Regions from separate parts of the Roseovarius sp. SK2 genome, predicted to be linked through region 2. Evidence: riboswitches for the same ligand, from Rfam matches in the RefSeq annotation. Region 2 holds a riboswitch; the other holds the start of a gene.

Region 1 (7,130 bases), on a different contig from region 2:
CAGATCGCGCCGGAGTCCCCCGGCGAATTGTTGGTCAGCGGCGCGACTTCGGTCGCCGACATCAGCGCCGCGGCGGTCTCGGTAGCACAGGCCCGCCCCTCGGCGCGGAACACCGCCGCCATCTCGGACAGGAAAAGCTGGAACGGATCGCGCATCGGAACCTCCTCGGTCTAATGCACCTGACGTATCGCGAACGGGCCGCGACGGCTTTCGCCGCAGCGACCCGGATATGGTCGTTTTTGTGGATGCCGCCTACTTCTGATCGAACTATATTAGCGCCGTACGCTGCAGGTCGGAGCACCGTCGCGCGGAATCTAGGCGCGGCTTTGCCGCGCAGCCGCGCGATCGCCAGACCGCCCCCCGGGCTGGCAATCTCGCGGCGACAAGACCCTTCACCCCACATCGAACTCCAGCGCACGGATCTGCTGGAACAGCCCCGTCTGATGCAGCTTCGCGATCACGTCATCCGGCACCGGCGCATCCACGTACAAGAGCGCAATCGCCTCCTCTCCCGCCTTCGACCGGCCCAGCGTAAAGTTGGCAATGTTCACACCATTGCCGCCCAGCGTCTGGCCAAGCGCGCCGATGATGCCCGGCTCGTCACGGTTCGTCGTATACAACATATGCTGTCCGATCTCGGCGTCGATGTTGATCCCCTTGATCTGGATGAAGCGTGGCTTGCCGTCGCTGAACACCGTACCGCCGATGGACCGCTCACGCTCCGCCGTCACGACGGTCAGCTTGATATAGCCCTCGAACGCGCCCGACTTGTCCTGCTTGGTGGTCGAGATCTTGATCCCCCGCTCCTTGGCGATGAGCGGCGCCGAGACCATGTTCACCTCCGGGTTCACCGATTTAATGATTCCCGCCACGGCGGCAGAGGTCAGCGCCTCCAGGTTCATCTGGCTCACGACACCATCGTAAAGCAGGTTGATCGCCTTGATCGGCTCGTCCGTCATCTGGCCGATGAAATTGCCCAGGTGATCGGCCAGCTTGATCCACGGCCCCATCACCTTGGCTTCCTCGGCGGTCACCGACGGCATGTTGAGCGCGTTCGTCACGGCCCCGGTCAGCAGGTAATCCGACATCTGCTCGGCCACCTGCAACGCAACGTTCTCCTGCGCCTCGCTGGTCGCAGCCCCCAGGTGCGGCGTGCAAACGACGTTGGGCAGACCAAACAGCGGGTTCTCCGTCGCGGGCTCCTCGGCAAATACGTCCAGCGCCGCGCCCGCCACATGCCCCGACTTCAGAAGATCGGCCAAGGCCGCCTCGTCCACCAGCCCGCCACGGGCACAGTTGACGATCCGCACGCCCTTCTTAGTCTTGCCAAGGTTCTCACGGCTCAGGATGTTGCGCGTCGCGTCGATCAGCGGCGTGTGCAGCGTGATGAAATCCGACCGCGCCAGCAGCGTATCGAGGTCCACCTTCTCGGCCCCCTTCTGCGCGATCTTCTCTTCGCTCAGGGTGGGGTCATAGGCGACCACCTTCATCTTCAGCCCCCGCGCCCGCTCGGCCACGACACCGCCGATATTGCCGATGCCAATGATGCCCAACGTCTTGTTGGTCAGCTCGACCCCCATGAACTTGGACTTTTCCCACTTGCCCGCATGGGTGCTGGCGCTCGCCTCGGGGATCTGCCGCGCCACGGCGAACATCATCGCAATGGCGTGCTCGGCGGTCGTCACCATGTTGCCGAAGGGCGTGTTCATCACGATCACGCCTTTCTTGCTGGCCGCCGCCTTGTCCACATTGTCGGTGCCGATCCCGGCGCGGCCGATGACCTTGAGGTTCTTCGCCGCGTCCAGGATCGTCGGCGTGACCTTGGTGGCCGAGCGGATCGCCAGGCCGTCATAATCGCCGATCACCTCGGCCAGCTTGTCCTTGTCCTTGCCCAGCTCGGGCATGAAATCCACCTCGATCCCCCGGTCGCGGAAGATCTGCACGGCGGTTTCACTCAGCTTGTCGGATACGAGTACTTTGGGAGCCATCTGTCTGGTCCTTCATCTTTGAATTCTGGGAATGGTGGGTTTGAAACCCACCCTACACATCCCGCGTAGGGTGGGGTTTCACCCCACCTCAAACGGTCTCGGACAGCGCCGCGATCTCGGCGTTGAACGCCCATTCGATCCACGGCATCAGCGCGGCCACATCGGCGGTCTCCACCGTGCCCCCGCACCAGATCCGCAGGCCCGGAGGCGCATCGCGATAGGCACCAATGTCAAACGCCACGTCCTCGGCCTCCAGCCGCTTGGCCACGGCCTTGGCGAACGCCGCCCCGTCGCTGATCCTATCGTCGGTGAACTTCAGGCAGACGCTCGTGTTCGACGCCGTCGCCGGATCCTTGGCCAGGAATTCGACCCAGTCATGCGTGCCGACGAAATCCGCCACCGCCTTGGTATTGGCATCCGCCCGCGCCATCAGGCCACTCAGCCCGCCGACCGAGCGTGCCCAGTCGAGCGCCAGCAGGTAATCCTCGACCGCCAGCATCGACGGCGTGTTGATCGTCGCCCCCTCGAAGATGCCCGCGTTCAGCTTGCCACCCTTGGTCAGGCGGAAAATCTTCGGCATGGGCCAGGGCGGCGTATAGCTTTCCAGCCGCTCCACTGCCCGCGGGCTCAGCACCAGCGTCCCATGCGCCGCCTCGCCGCCCAGAACCTTCTGCCAGCTGAACGTCACCACATCCAGCTTGTCCCACGGCAGGTCCTGCGCAAACGCGGCCGAGGTCGCGTCACAGATCGTCAGACCCTGACGGTCTGCCTTGATCCAGTCGCCATCCGGCACCCGCACGCCGCTGGTCGTGCCGTTCCAGGTGAAGACCACGTCATTGTCCGTGTCCACGCCGTCCAGATTGACAATCTCGCCATACTCGGCGGTCTTGACCTCGGCCTCCAGCTTCAGCTGCTTGACCGCATCCGTGACCCAGCCCGCACCAAAGCTTTCCCAGGCCAGCATCTCGACCTTGCGTTCGCCCAGAAGGCTCCACATCGCCATCTCGACCGCGCCTGTGTCTGACGCCGGGACGATGCCGACCTTGTAATCGTCGGGAATCCCCAGCACTTCGCGCGTGCCGTCAATCGCGGCCTTCAGCTTGGCCTTGCCCACGGCGGCGCGGTGCGACCGGCCCAGCGGGGCATCGGCAAGCTTGCTCAGGTCGAAAACGGGGGGTTTGGCACAGGGGCCGGAGGAAAAACGCGGATTCGCCGGAACGGCGACAGGTTTCGTGTCCGGCCGCGTGCCGGGTGTCTCAATAGCCATTGCTGCTATCCTTCCAGATAAGCGCCCCTCGTTGGGGAGGGGTGTCCCACCTTTTGGATTACGCTGGCCGCACCGGCCCCGCAAGAGGGAAAATCGCCAAGGCGCGGCGGTTTGCGGTCCGAAAGCGACCCCGGCGGCTATCATCGGAAACTTCGTCAAGAGAGGCTTTCATACTGCGCGAGTGACCCACGAATTGCGCTTAATGGTTGAATCGCACCGCAGCCTGCTTACTAAAATGAAGCTAAATGGGCATCAAAACATCGGCTGAATGAGGACGCCACAGTGGAGATCATTCTGGGGCAATTGATAACCTTCGTGCAGAAACGCGCCGGGACCAGTTTGTCGTCGAGAATCCTTGTATGGACCGTGATCGGGCTATCGTTGATCCTCTGCGGGTTGGCAACGTATATGGCGATACACAACAATATGGCCGCTTACTAGGGCGTTACTTCGCAAGCGGTCCACTGCCCAACGAATCCGTCGACATACGCTGACGACACTCGACCAACGCAGTAGAGATCGCGATGGAGTCGCGCGGCCCCCACCTAGAACCCCGCACCAACCTGCGCTATGCCGCATCCCAAGCGCAAAGCGGAGACGCCCCATGTTCACCACAACCCTCATCGCCCCTCCGGGCACGCTCGACCCGGCACTGGTCGAAAACTTGCGCAACGCCTGGGGCGGGTTCGACGCCCGCTGGCTCGCGCCCGACGAGGCGGCGGAGTTCGACATGGCCGCGCTCCCCGACAACCAGTGGGAGGTCTGGGACAACCTGCAAACCCTGCGCACCGACCTTGTCGTCCAACCGTCAGAAAACCGCCGCAAGCGCATGCTTCTGGCCGACATGGACAGCACCATGATCTGCCAGGAATGCATCGACGAGCTGGCCGACGAGGCCGGCGTCGGCGCTCATGTGAAAGACATCACCGCCCGCGCCATGAACGGCGAGCTCGACTTCGAAGGCGCCCTTCTGGAACGCGTCGCGCTGCTCAAAGACCTCGCCGAAGACGTCATTGAAGAGGTCCTCGACACCCGCATCACCCTCATGCCCGGCGGCGCCACCCTGCTGGCCACGATGAAGGCCCACGGGGCCTATACCGCCCTCGTCTCGGGCGGCTTCACCGCCTTCACCTCGCATATCGCCACGCTTCTCGGCTTCGACGAGAACCGCGCCAACACGCTGCTTGTCGAGAACGGCAAGCTCACCGGCGACGTCGCCCGCCCCATCCTCGGGCGCGAGGCCAAGGTGCAGGCGCTCGCCGATATCACCACCCGCCTCAACATCTCGGACATCGACGTGCTGGCGGTGGGCGACGGGGCCAACGACCTCGGCATGCTCGCCCGCGCCGGCAGCGGCGTCGCGCTCCACGCCAAGCCCTCCGTCGCCGCCGAATGCGATCTGCGCATCAACCACGGCGACCTCACCGCGCTGCTCTACCTGCAAGGCTACGACCGCAACGATTTCCAGATCCTGTAGAGTGGGCGAAAGCCCACGCGCACGTCTCGGCGACGAAACCTGGCGCACCCCGTCCCGGGCTCGCCCCGGGACCTCGCCGCCTCTCACCAGTCGCTGACCTGTTCCTCATCCGCCGCATCCCCGCGCGGCACGTTTACCCGGCCCTCCACTTCACCGGCACCGTTGCCATACCACCCGAATACCGACGCGATACCGACGTCATTTCGGGCCTTCCGGCAGCATTAACCTTCCGATTCGCCAATTCACCTTGTCCCTTCCCCGGCTTGCCCCTACGTTCCTGTTGAAACCTCGGGGTGTCGACCGGCCCAGACACGGCGACTGAGATGCACATAGCAAACCCGTTGAACCTGAACCGGCTGACACCGGCGGAGGGAAGGTCATGCACCCGCATCGCGCCGCCCCCTGCCGAAAGGGAGGATGCCATGAAACGCCTTGTTTTCACTGCGGGATGTCTGCTCACCGCCACGTCCGCGATGGCGCAGGACTCAAGCGGGACGCCCGAACTGACCGTCTATACCTATGACAGCTTCGTCGCAGACTGGGGCCCCGGCCCGCAGATCGAAGAGGCGTTCGAGGCCAACTGCAACTGCGACCTCAACCTCGTCGGCGTCGAGGACGGCGCGGCCCTTCTCGCCCGCGTCCGGCTGGAGGGACAGAATACCGATGCCGACATCGTCCTCGGCCTCGACACAAACCTGATCGCCGCGGCCAAGGACACCGGCCTTTTCGCCGAGCACGGCCAGTCCCCGGACCTCGATCTGCCGATTACCTGGGACGACCCGGTTTTCCTGCCCTACGACTGGGGCTATTTCGCCTTCGTCCACGACAAGGACATGGACGCGCCCAGCAATTTCAAGGCTCTGGCCGACAGCGACACCTCCATCGTCATCCAGGATCCGCGCTCTTCCACCCCCGGTCTCGGTCTGCTGATGTGGGTCAAGACCGCCTATGGCGACGAGGCCCCGCAAATCTGGGAGGGGCTTTCGGACAACATCGTCACCGTCACCAAGGGCTGGACCGAAGCCTACGGTCTCTTCCTCGAAGGCGAGGCCGACATGGTGCTCTCCTACACCACATCGCCCGCATACCACCTGATCGCCGAAGAGGACGACAGCAAGACCGCCGCCGCCTTCGACGAGGGCCATTACATGCAGGTGGAAGTGGCCGGAAAACTGGCCTCCACCGACCAACCCGAACTGGCCGACCAGTTCCTCGCGTTCATGCTGACCCAGGACTTCCAGTCCGTTATCCCGACGACCAACTGGATGTACCCCGCCAAGGAGCTCGAGGACGGCCTGCCCCAAGGATTCGACACCCTGATCCAACCGGAGAAATCCCTGCTTCTCAGCGCCGAAGAAGCCGCCGCCACCCGCGATGCCGCGCTCGATGAATGGCTGAACGCGCTCAGCCGCTAAGCGCCAGACCGGGATGGAGCGCCGCCGCCCTCGTGGCGGCGCTCATCTTCGGGGCGCTGCTGGCCGTCGCCCTGCGCGCCGAAACCGGGCGCGGCTTCAACGCCGCCGACTGGGCCGCCCTGCGCTTCACGCTGGTACAGGCCACCCTCTCGGCCTTGTTTTCCGTGCTGCTGGCCATCCCCGTCGCCCGCGCCCTCGCCCGCCGCCGGTTCCGGGGCCGCAGCCTGCTGATCGCCCTTCTGGGCGCGCCGTTCATCCTGCCGGTGATCGTCGCCGTTCTGGGCCTGATCGAGGTCTTCGGCCGTGGCGGCTGGGTCAGCGCGGCCCTGGGCACGCTCGGCCTGCCCCCGGTGCAGATCTACGGGTTGCACGGCGTCGTCCTCGCCCACGTGTTCTTCAACCTGCCCTTGGCCACCCGCCTTGTCCTGCAGGGCTGGCAGGAAATTCCCGCCGAGCGTTTCCGTCTCGCCGCCCTCCTGGGCATCGACGGCTGGTCGATGTTCCGGGTGATCGAACTGCCCATGCTCCTGCGCCTTGTCCCCGGCGCCTTCACCGTGATCTTCGCCATCTGTCTCACCAGCTTTGCCGTCGCGCTCACCCTCGGCGGCGGGCCGCGGGCCACCACGATAGAACTCGCCATTTACCAGGCGTTCAGGTTTGACTTCGATCTTGGGCGGGCCGCACTCCTGTCCGCCGTGCAGCTTGGCCTGACGGTTTTCGCCGGTGGCATCGCCCTCTGGCTGGCGCGCGGCGAAGGGTTCGGCTCCGGTCTCGACCGCGGCTTGCGCCGGTTCGACGGAAAAACGACCACCGCACGGTGCATTGACGCGCTGTTCATAGGTGTCGCGGCAGTCTTCCTGCTCGTGCCGCTCATGGCCATCGCTCTGTCCGGCCTGCCCGGCTTCGCCGACATGCCAGGCCAGGTCTGGACCGCCGCGCTCACCTCGCTCTGGGTCGCGGCGCTCAGTACCGTCCTGCTGCTC
Region 2 (7,130 bases):
GAAGCAGTTCGGGGAGTTGTGCAAGTGCGATCTGTTCGTCCGCTGCCTGTGCGGTGTGGACTGTGACACGTCCGAGGCGGGGATCGAGCGCGTGGTTCAGGGCGCGGTCGAAACCTTCTTGGCGCGTTACGGGACCTGAGGCGGGCAAAAGAGAGCGGGCGGTGCAAGATATCACCGCCCGAAGATTACCCCGAAAATTTCAACAATCGTTAACGGTGCGCTCAGGCGCCCACGTCAATGATCGCCTGCGCCAGCAGCGGCACCGTCCTTGAGTTGAGCCCGGCGATGTTGATCCGGCTGTCGCCCACCATGTAGATCGCGTGGTCCTTGCGCAGCGCCTCGACCTTGTCGGGCGCGAGGCCGAGACGCGAGAACATGCCACGATGCTGCGCGATGAAGCCGAAGCGGTCCGAGCCCGAGAGCGTGCGCAGTTCCTGGGCGAGTTGCTCGCGCAGGCCGAGCATGCCGCGGCGGACCTCTTCGAGTTCTGCTTGCCAGTCGGCGCGCAGGGCGTCGTCGTTCAGCACCAGCGAAACCAGCCGTGCGCCATGGTCGGGCGGGAAGGAATAGTTCTGGCGGTTGAGATAGGCCAGGTTCGCCTGCGTTGTCGGGCGGCGGGCGCTGTCCTGGCAGACGGCCATCAGAAGACCTGTCCGCTCGCGATAAATCCCGAAGTTCTTGGAGCAGCTTGCTGCGATCAGGACTTCGGGGCAGGAGGACACAACGTGGCGCGTGCCGGCCGCATCAGCATCGAGGCCGTCGCCGAAGCCTTGGTAGGCGATGTCGATCATCGGGATAGCGCCCTTGGCGTTCGCGAGATCGGTCACTTCGCCCCATTGCTGCATCGTCAGGTTGGCGCCGGTCGGGTTGTGGCAGCAGCCGTGCAGCAGGATCACGTCGCCTGCCTGAACCCCATCCAGATCCTGCATCATGCCGTCGAAATCGACGCCGCCGGTTTCATTGTCGAAATAGCGGTAGGGGACGTGTTCGATCCCCATGTGTTTCAGGATGCTGAGGTGGTTTGGCCAGGTCGGGTCCGACACGAAGACGCGCGCATCCGGGTTGGCCATTTTCACCAGGTCGAACGCCTGCCTCACCGCGCCGGTGCCGCCGGGCGTGGCCACCGCCGCCACCGCGTCGCGCGGGGCGGCATCGTCGAGGATCAGCTTGATCATCGCATCGGAAAAGGCCGGGTCGCCCGCGAGGCCGACATAGGCCTTGGTCTCTTCCTCTTTCCACCATTCCTTCTCGGCGGCCTTGACGGCGCGCATGATCGGCGTGCGGCCTTCGGCATCCTTGTAGACACCGACGCCGAGGTCGATCTTGGTGTCGCGCGGATCGTCCTTGTAGGCCTGCATGAGGGCTAGGATCTTGTCGGCAGGTTGCTCTTTTAGGTGTTCAAACATCAGGCTTCTCCGGTTGCGACGGAGACGGTAGGAAAGGCGCCCCATTCGGTCCATGATCCGTCGTAGAGCGCGTGGTCGGTCTTGCCGATCCGTTCCAGCGCAAGATTGATCACCGCGGCGGTCACGCCGGAGCCGCAGCTTGTGATGACGGGTTTCGTGAGATCCGCGCCGGCGGCATCGAAGATGGTGCGCAGGTCGTCGGGGGATTTCATCGTGCCGTCGTCGTTGAGCAAAGTGCTGTAGGGGACGTTGCGGGAGTTGGGGATGTGCCCGGCCCGCAGCCCTTCGCGCGGCTCAGGCTCGTCACCCCGGAACCGGCCGGGCGCACGGGCGTCGAGGATGGTGTAGTCGCCCAGCTTGGAGGCGGAAGCGACCTGTGTGACATCCTTGACCCGGTGCGCTTCGCGCCGGACGGTCATGTGCCGGTCCCGGATCATCGGGGGCAGGTCCTCGGTCGGGCGGCCCTCGGCCAGCCACTTGGGCAGGCCACCATCCAGGACGGCCACGTCGTATTGTCCCATCAGGCGGAATAGCCACCACACGCGGGCCGCCGAGAAGAGGCCATGGGTGTCGTAGACCACCACCTGGTGACCGTCGCCCACGCCCATCTGGCGCATGCGCGACATGAACTTTTCCACTGGAGGCGCCATGTGCGGCAGGTCGGAACGATGGTCGGAAATATCGTCGATATCGAAGAACCGGGCGCCGGGGATGTGCGCCTGATCGTATTCCGCCTTTGCATCGCGGTCGATGCCCGGCAGGAAGTAGGTGGCGTCAAGGACTCGCAGGTCAGGATCATTGAGATGCGCCGCCAGCCAATCGGTGGATACCAGTGTTTTCGGATCGTCGTTTGCCATGACAGCCCCCTGAAACCGTTGCCAATGACGTAGCGCGGGACGCCGGACAGTGCAAGCGGACGGGGTGTGCTGTTTCCCGTTTTAGCGGCCCAGCAGATTGCGCAGCAGACCAGCTGCCAGAAGGCAGGCGCCGCCGCCCAGACCGCCCGCGGCCAGTTGCGTCGTCAGTGCCGTGGGGTCGAGCGTCGCGCTGTCGGGCGCGGTCTGCGCAAGGCCGCCAAAGCCCAGCAAGCCAAGGGCATGGCCGCCCAGGGCTCCGCCGAGAACACCGGCACCAGAATTGATCAGAACGCCCAGGTTCAGGCGGGGAGAAAGGCCGCCGGCAATGTTGCCGCCGATGGCGCCGGCAATGAGGCTGATCAGTAAGTCCATGCTTCCCGGTTCCCCGTGCTATCCCGCGTGTCGCGTTTGGAACTGGGGGAGGATAGCAAAAGCCGCAGCACCCGCAGAGGGTGCAATCCGACGCGCTTACATACCGTGGCGCAAAAGCCGCTGCTTCTGGCGGTTCCAGTCGCGCTTGGCCTCGGTCTGGCGCTTGTCGGTGTTCTTCTTGCCCTTGGCGATGCCGATCTTGATCTTGGCGATGCCGCGGTCGTTGAAGTACATCACCAACGGCACGAGGGTCATGCCCTTGCGCTGGGTCTCGTTCCACAAACGCGCCATTTCCTTGCGCGAAACCAAGAGTTTGCGGCGGCGACGGTCCTCGTGACCGAAAGGCACGGCCTGTTCGTAGGGGGCGATGTAGCTGTTGACCAGCCACAGCTCGCCATCCTCGACCGCGGCATAGCTTTCAGCGATGTTGGAGGTCTTCTGGCGCAGGGATTTGACCTCGGATCCTGCGAGCACCATGCCGCATTCCAGATCGTCCTCGATGGCATAGTCGTGCCGCGCCTTGCGGTTCTCGGCGACGACCTTGTAGTTTGGATTGATCTTGGGCTTGACCATGTCGAGTTCTGCCTTCCGGGCGGTGCAAGAGAGCAAGATAGCCCCTGTGGCGAAGGCTTCCAACCCCCTGAAGCGAATCGAAAGGTTAACGGGACCCGAGAAGGCGAATCCGAACGTCGGTATCACGTCGGTATTCAAGTGGTATTGCGACGGTGCGGTTTTTTGCAGGTGGCCGGATCAACGGAGCGTGCGTTGCGCCGGCGCGGTTGCGGTTGACAGGCGGGCCACTGCGCCTATCGTTCGGCACAAGCCAGGGGCGCCTTCGGGCTGAGATGCACCCTTTGAACCTGACCCAGATCATGCTGGCGGAGGAAGGCGCGACCGGAGCCGGTCGGACCCAGCCTTTCGACGCCGCGAAAGGAGCCGGATGACCCCCGACACAAGGAACACAGCCAAGGGCCGGATCGCCAACATCCTGTCGGTCGCGGGCTCGGACCCGTCGGGCGGTGCGGGCGTGCAGGCCGATCTCAAGGCGATCTCGGCGAACGGGGCCTATGGCATGGCCGCGCTGACGGCGTTGACGGCGCAGAACACCCAAGGCGTGCAGGGCGTGCATCTGGTGCCGCCGGACTTCGTGGCCGACCAGATCCGGGTGGTAGCCGAGGACGTGCGGATCGACGCGGTGAAGATCGGGATGATCGCCACGGCAGAGATCGCCCGGGCGGTGGCGGACGCCTTGCCGGACGTGCCGGTGGTGCTGGACCCGGTGATGGTGGCGAAGGGAGGCGCATCGCTCCTGGCCGAGGACGCGGTGGTGGCGCTGCGCGAGGCGCTGGTGCCGAAGGCGGCGGTGATCACGCCGAACCTGCCGGAGGCGGCGGCGTTGCTGGGCTGCGCCGAGGCGGCGACGCGGGAAGCGATGGCAGAACAGGTGCAGGCGCTGCGGGCGCTGGGCTGTGGCGCGGTGCTGCTGAAGGGTGGGCACCTGGTGGGCGAGGACAGCCCGGACGTGTTGGCCGATGCGGACGGTGTGCATTGGTTCGAGGGCGCGCGGGTGGCGACGCGGAACACCCACGGTACGGGATGCACCCTGTCGGCTGCGCTGGCGGCCCGGATCGGGAGGGCAGAACCTCTGCCCGAGGCGGTGGCCGAGGCCAAGGCCTATGTCGCGCGGGCGATTGCCGGGGCCGGGGCGCTGGATGTCGGGTCCGGGCATGGACCGACGCATCATTTCGCCGGGTTATGGGCGTGACCTTCGTATCGGCCGCTTCCTGCCCCGGACCTGATCCGGGGCCTCTTGCCCGATGGGAACAAGACCGTCTTTGACGGATCGGGATCGGCCGGTTCCCGCTCTCGGGAATCGCGGCGGGACGTGGTAGGCTCTGCCAAACCAAGCGGAGCCCCGTGCCATGTCTTCCCCCAGTGTCAGCCTTCTTGTCGGCACCACAAAGGGTGCCTTTATCCTGTCCGCAGACGCGGGCCGCGACAGTTGGGACGTCACCGGCCCGCATTGCGACGGCTGGTGCATCAACCACATGGCGGGCGATGCCGACACCGGCACGATCTGGGCCGGGGGTGGCGGTGCGTTTTACGGGGCGGGCGTGTGGCGGTCCGAGGATCGGGGCCGGTCCTGGACGCTGGAGCGTCTGACGCGGGGGCAGATGGACGACTGGGCGGCGAACGATCCGGGCTTTGCCGAGATGATCGGCTGGACCGACGCGCCGCTGCCGTTCGATGACGCCTTTGAACAGGTCTGGTCGCTGGGGTTCGCGCACGGGGTGCTCTATGCCGGGACGAAGCCCGCGACCCTGCTGAAGAGCGCGGATCACGGTCGGACATGGTGCCGGGTCGATGCACTGACCGAGCATCCATCGGCGAAGGACTGGAACCCCGGGGCCGCGGGGCTTGTCCTGCACACGATCGTGTTCGACCCCGGCGCGCCTCAAAAGCAGTGGATCGGGATTTCCGCCGCCGGGGTCTTTGCCAGCGAGGATGGCGGGGCGAGTTGGGAGCGGCGCAACCGGCTGTCCAATGCCGAGGCCTGCGGCGCGCATGACCATCCCGCCGCCCCGAGCGGCGGAGAGACCGGGCATTGCGTGCATAACATCATGCGCGCGCCGGGCGATGCGGACCTGCTCTATCAGCAGAACCATCACGGCGTCTGGCGGTCGTCTGATGGCGGGCGGTCGTGGGACGATATCACGCCGGGCCTGCCCTCGACCTTCGGCTTTCCGATCCGGGTGCATCCGCGCGACCCGCGCACGATCTGGACGCTGCCGCTGAATGGCGACATGGCGGGACGGTATCCGCCCGATGCGGCCTGCGCGGTCTGGCGGTCGCGCGACGGGGGCGAGACGTGGGCGGCGCTGCGCGAGGGGTTGCCGCAGGAGAACTGTTTCTTCACCGTGCTGCGGCAGGCCATGGCGGGGGACACGCTGGATGCCCCGGGGCTGTATTTCGGGACCAATTCGGGGTCTGTCTTTGCCAGCCTTGACGAGGGCGACAGCTGGCGCGAGATTGCGCGGCACATGCCCACCATCCTGTCGGTCGAGGCGTTTGCGCCTGCCGACTGAGCGCGCAGGACGGGAATTGAACAGACGTTCATTTTCCTTTATGCACGCCCCGACCCCTTGCACGACTTCGGGAGACAGCCGATGCCCCAGCGCCCCGCCTTTGCCAAATGGCTTGACGACACCAACGACGTGACCGCCACTTTCCTGGCCGCCGGGCGCATCCCGGGGCTGGTCAACCTTGGCGGTGGTCTGCCGGGCACCGAGATCTGGCCGGTCGAGGACATGACGAAGCTGGCGACGTCCGCCGTGGCCGATCATGCGGACGAAACGCTGGCCTATGCCCCGGTCGCGGGACTGCCCAAGCTGCGCGACCTGATTGCGGCGCGGTATTCGGAAGGGGACCTGACGCTGACGCGCGACAACGTGCTGATCACCGCGGGCGGGGCGCAGGCCCTGAACCTGCTGGGTACGGTGTTGCTGGAGGAGGGCAGCACCGTCGCCTCGCAGACGCCCGCCTACCTCGGGGCGCTGGACAACTGGCGGCCGCGCCAGCCGGTCTATCGCCCGATGCGGCTGGAGGCGAATGACCTTGACCCGGTGGCGGCCATGACCGGTGCGCAGTTTGCCTATACCGTGCCGAATTTCTCGAACCCTACGGGCAAGCTGGTGAATGCGGCGACGCGCCGGCGGCTGGTGGATGCCGCGCACGAGACCGGCACCTGGCTGATCGAGGACGACCCTTACGGCACGCTTTATTATGACGACGCGCCGATGCCGCGGATGCTGACGCTGTCTGCCGAGCGGGCCGGGGCGCCTTATGACGGGCCGGTGATTTATCTTGGCACGGTATCCAAGGAGCTGGCGCCGGGGCTGCGGATCGGCTGGATCATCGCGGCGCCCGAGATGATCGAGGTGCTGAAGGCCGCCAAACAGAGCGCCGACATGTGCACAAGCGGCCTGTGCCAGCAGATCACCCATGACGCCTTCGCCACCGGGCTGGCCGATGACATGCTGCCCAATATCCTCGACCTTTACCGCAAGCGGCGTGATGCGCTGTGTGCTGCGATGGACGAACACCTGCCCGAGCTGTTCACGTGGGAACAGCCCACGGGGGGCATGTTCGTGTGGGCCACGGCGAAAGACCCCGCGCTGGATACCAACCGGCTGATGGAGATGGGGCTGGACCATGGGGTGTGCATCTCGCCCTCGTCGGTGTTCGATCCCGAAGGACGTGACCACAGTTCGATCCGCATCAACTTTACCTACAATACCGAGGACAAGCTGGTGACCGGGATCGAGCGGCTGGCCACGGCGACCCGCGCCGCGCTTGCGGAAACCTGACCCTTTTGCTCTAACGGGCGGCAAATTGACTACCCGGAGGCCGCCATGGTCGACATTGCAACCCGTGTCTGGAACCATAAATGGAAGATCGATCCGATCGTCCGTTCGCTGATCGACACCGATTTCTA

Evidence for each region. A riboswitch is a leader RNA that binds a small molecule or an ion and turns the genes downstream of it on or off. The one in region 2 is predicted to bind thiamine pyrophosphate.
Region 1: it holds a riboswitch for thiamine pyrophosphate, as region 2 does, so the genes downstream of both, thiB (thiamine ABC transporter substrate binding subunit) here and thiD (bifunctional hydroxymethylpyrimidine kinase/phosphomethylpyrimidine kinase) in region 2, are expected to answer to the same signal.

What each region holds. Positions count from the first base shown of each region.
Region 1 covers NZ_JARAMK010000007.1:145,309-152,438, reverse strand. Annotated here, with positions in the region: gene PVV74_RS14430 (dimethylsulfonioproprionate lyase family protein) at 1-155, opposite strand, end outside; gene serA (phosphoglycerate dehydrogenase) at 393-1,988, opposite strand; gene PVV74_RS14420 (phosphoserine transaminase) at 2,077-3,255, opposite strand; gene serB (phosphoserine phosphatase SerB) at 3,860-4,732, shown strand; TPP riboswitch at 5,012-5,123, shown strand; gene thiB (thiamine ABC transporter substrate binding subunit) at 5,155-6,147, shown strand; gene PVV74_RS14405 (thiamine/thiamine pyrophosphate ABC transporter permease ThiP) at 6,123-7,130, shown strand, end outside.
Region 2 covers NZ_JARAMK010000003.1:262,539-269,668, forward strand. Annotated here, with positions in the region: gene PVV74_RS08260 (TetR/AcrR family transcriptional regulator) at 1-139, shown strand, start outside; gene PVV74_RS08265 (amino acid aminotransferase) at 222-1,406, opposite strand; gene sseA (3-mercaptopyruvate sulfurtransferase) at 1,406-2,263, opposite strand; gene PVV74_RS08275 (hypothetical protein) at 2,345-2,635, opposite strand; gene smpB (SsrA-binding protein SmpB) at 2,732-3,208, opposite strand; TPP riboswitch at 3,451-3,539, shown strand; gene thiD (bifunctional hydroxymethylpyrimidine kinase/phosphomethylpyrimidine kinase) at 3,576-4,400, shown strand; gene PVV74_RS08290 (WD40/YVTN/BNR-like repeat-containing protein) at 4,558-5,721, shown strand; gene PVV74_RS08295 (aminotransferase-like domain-containing protein) at 5,803-7,002, shown strand; gene pncB (nicotinate phosphoribosyltransferase) at 7,048-7,130, shown strand, end outside.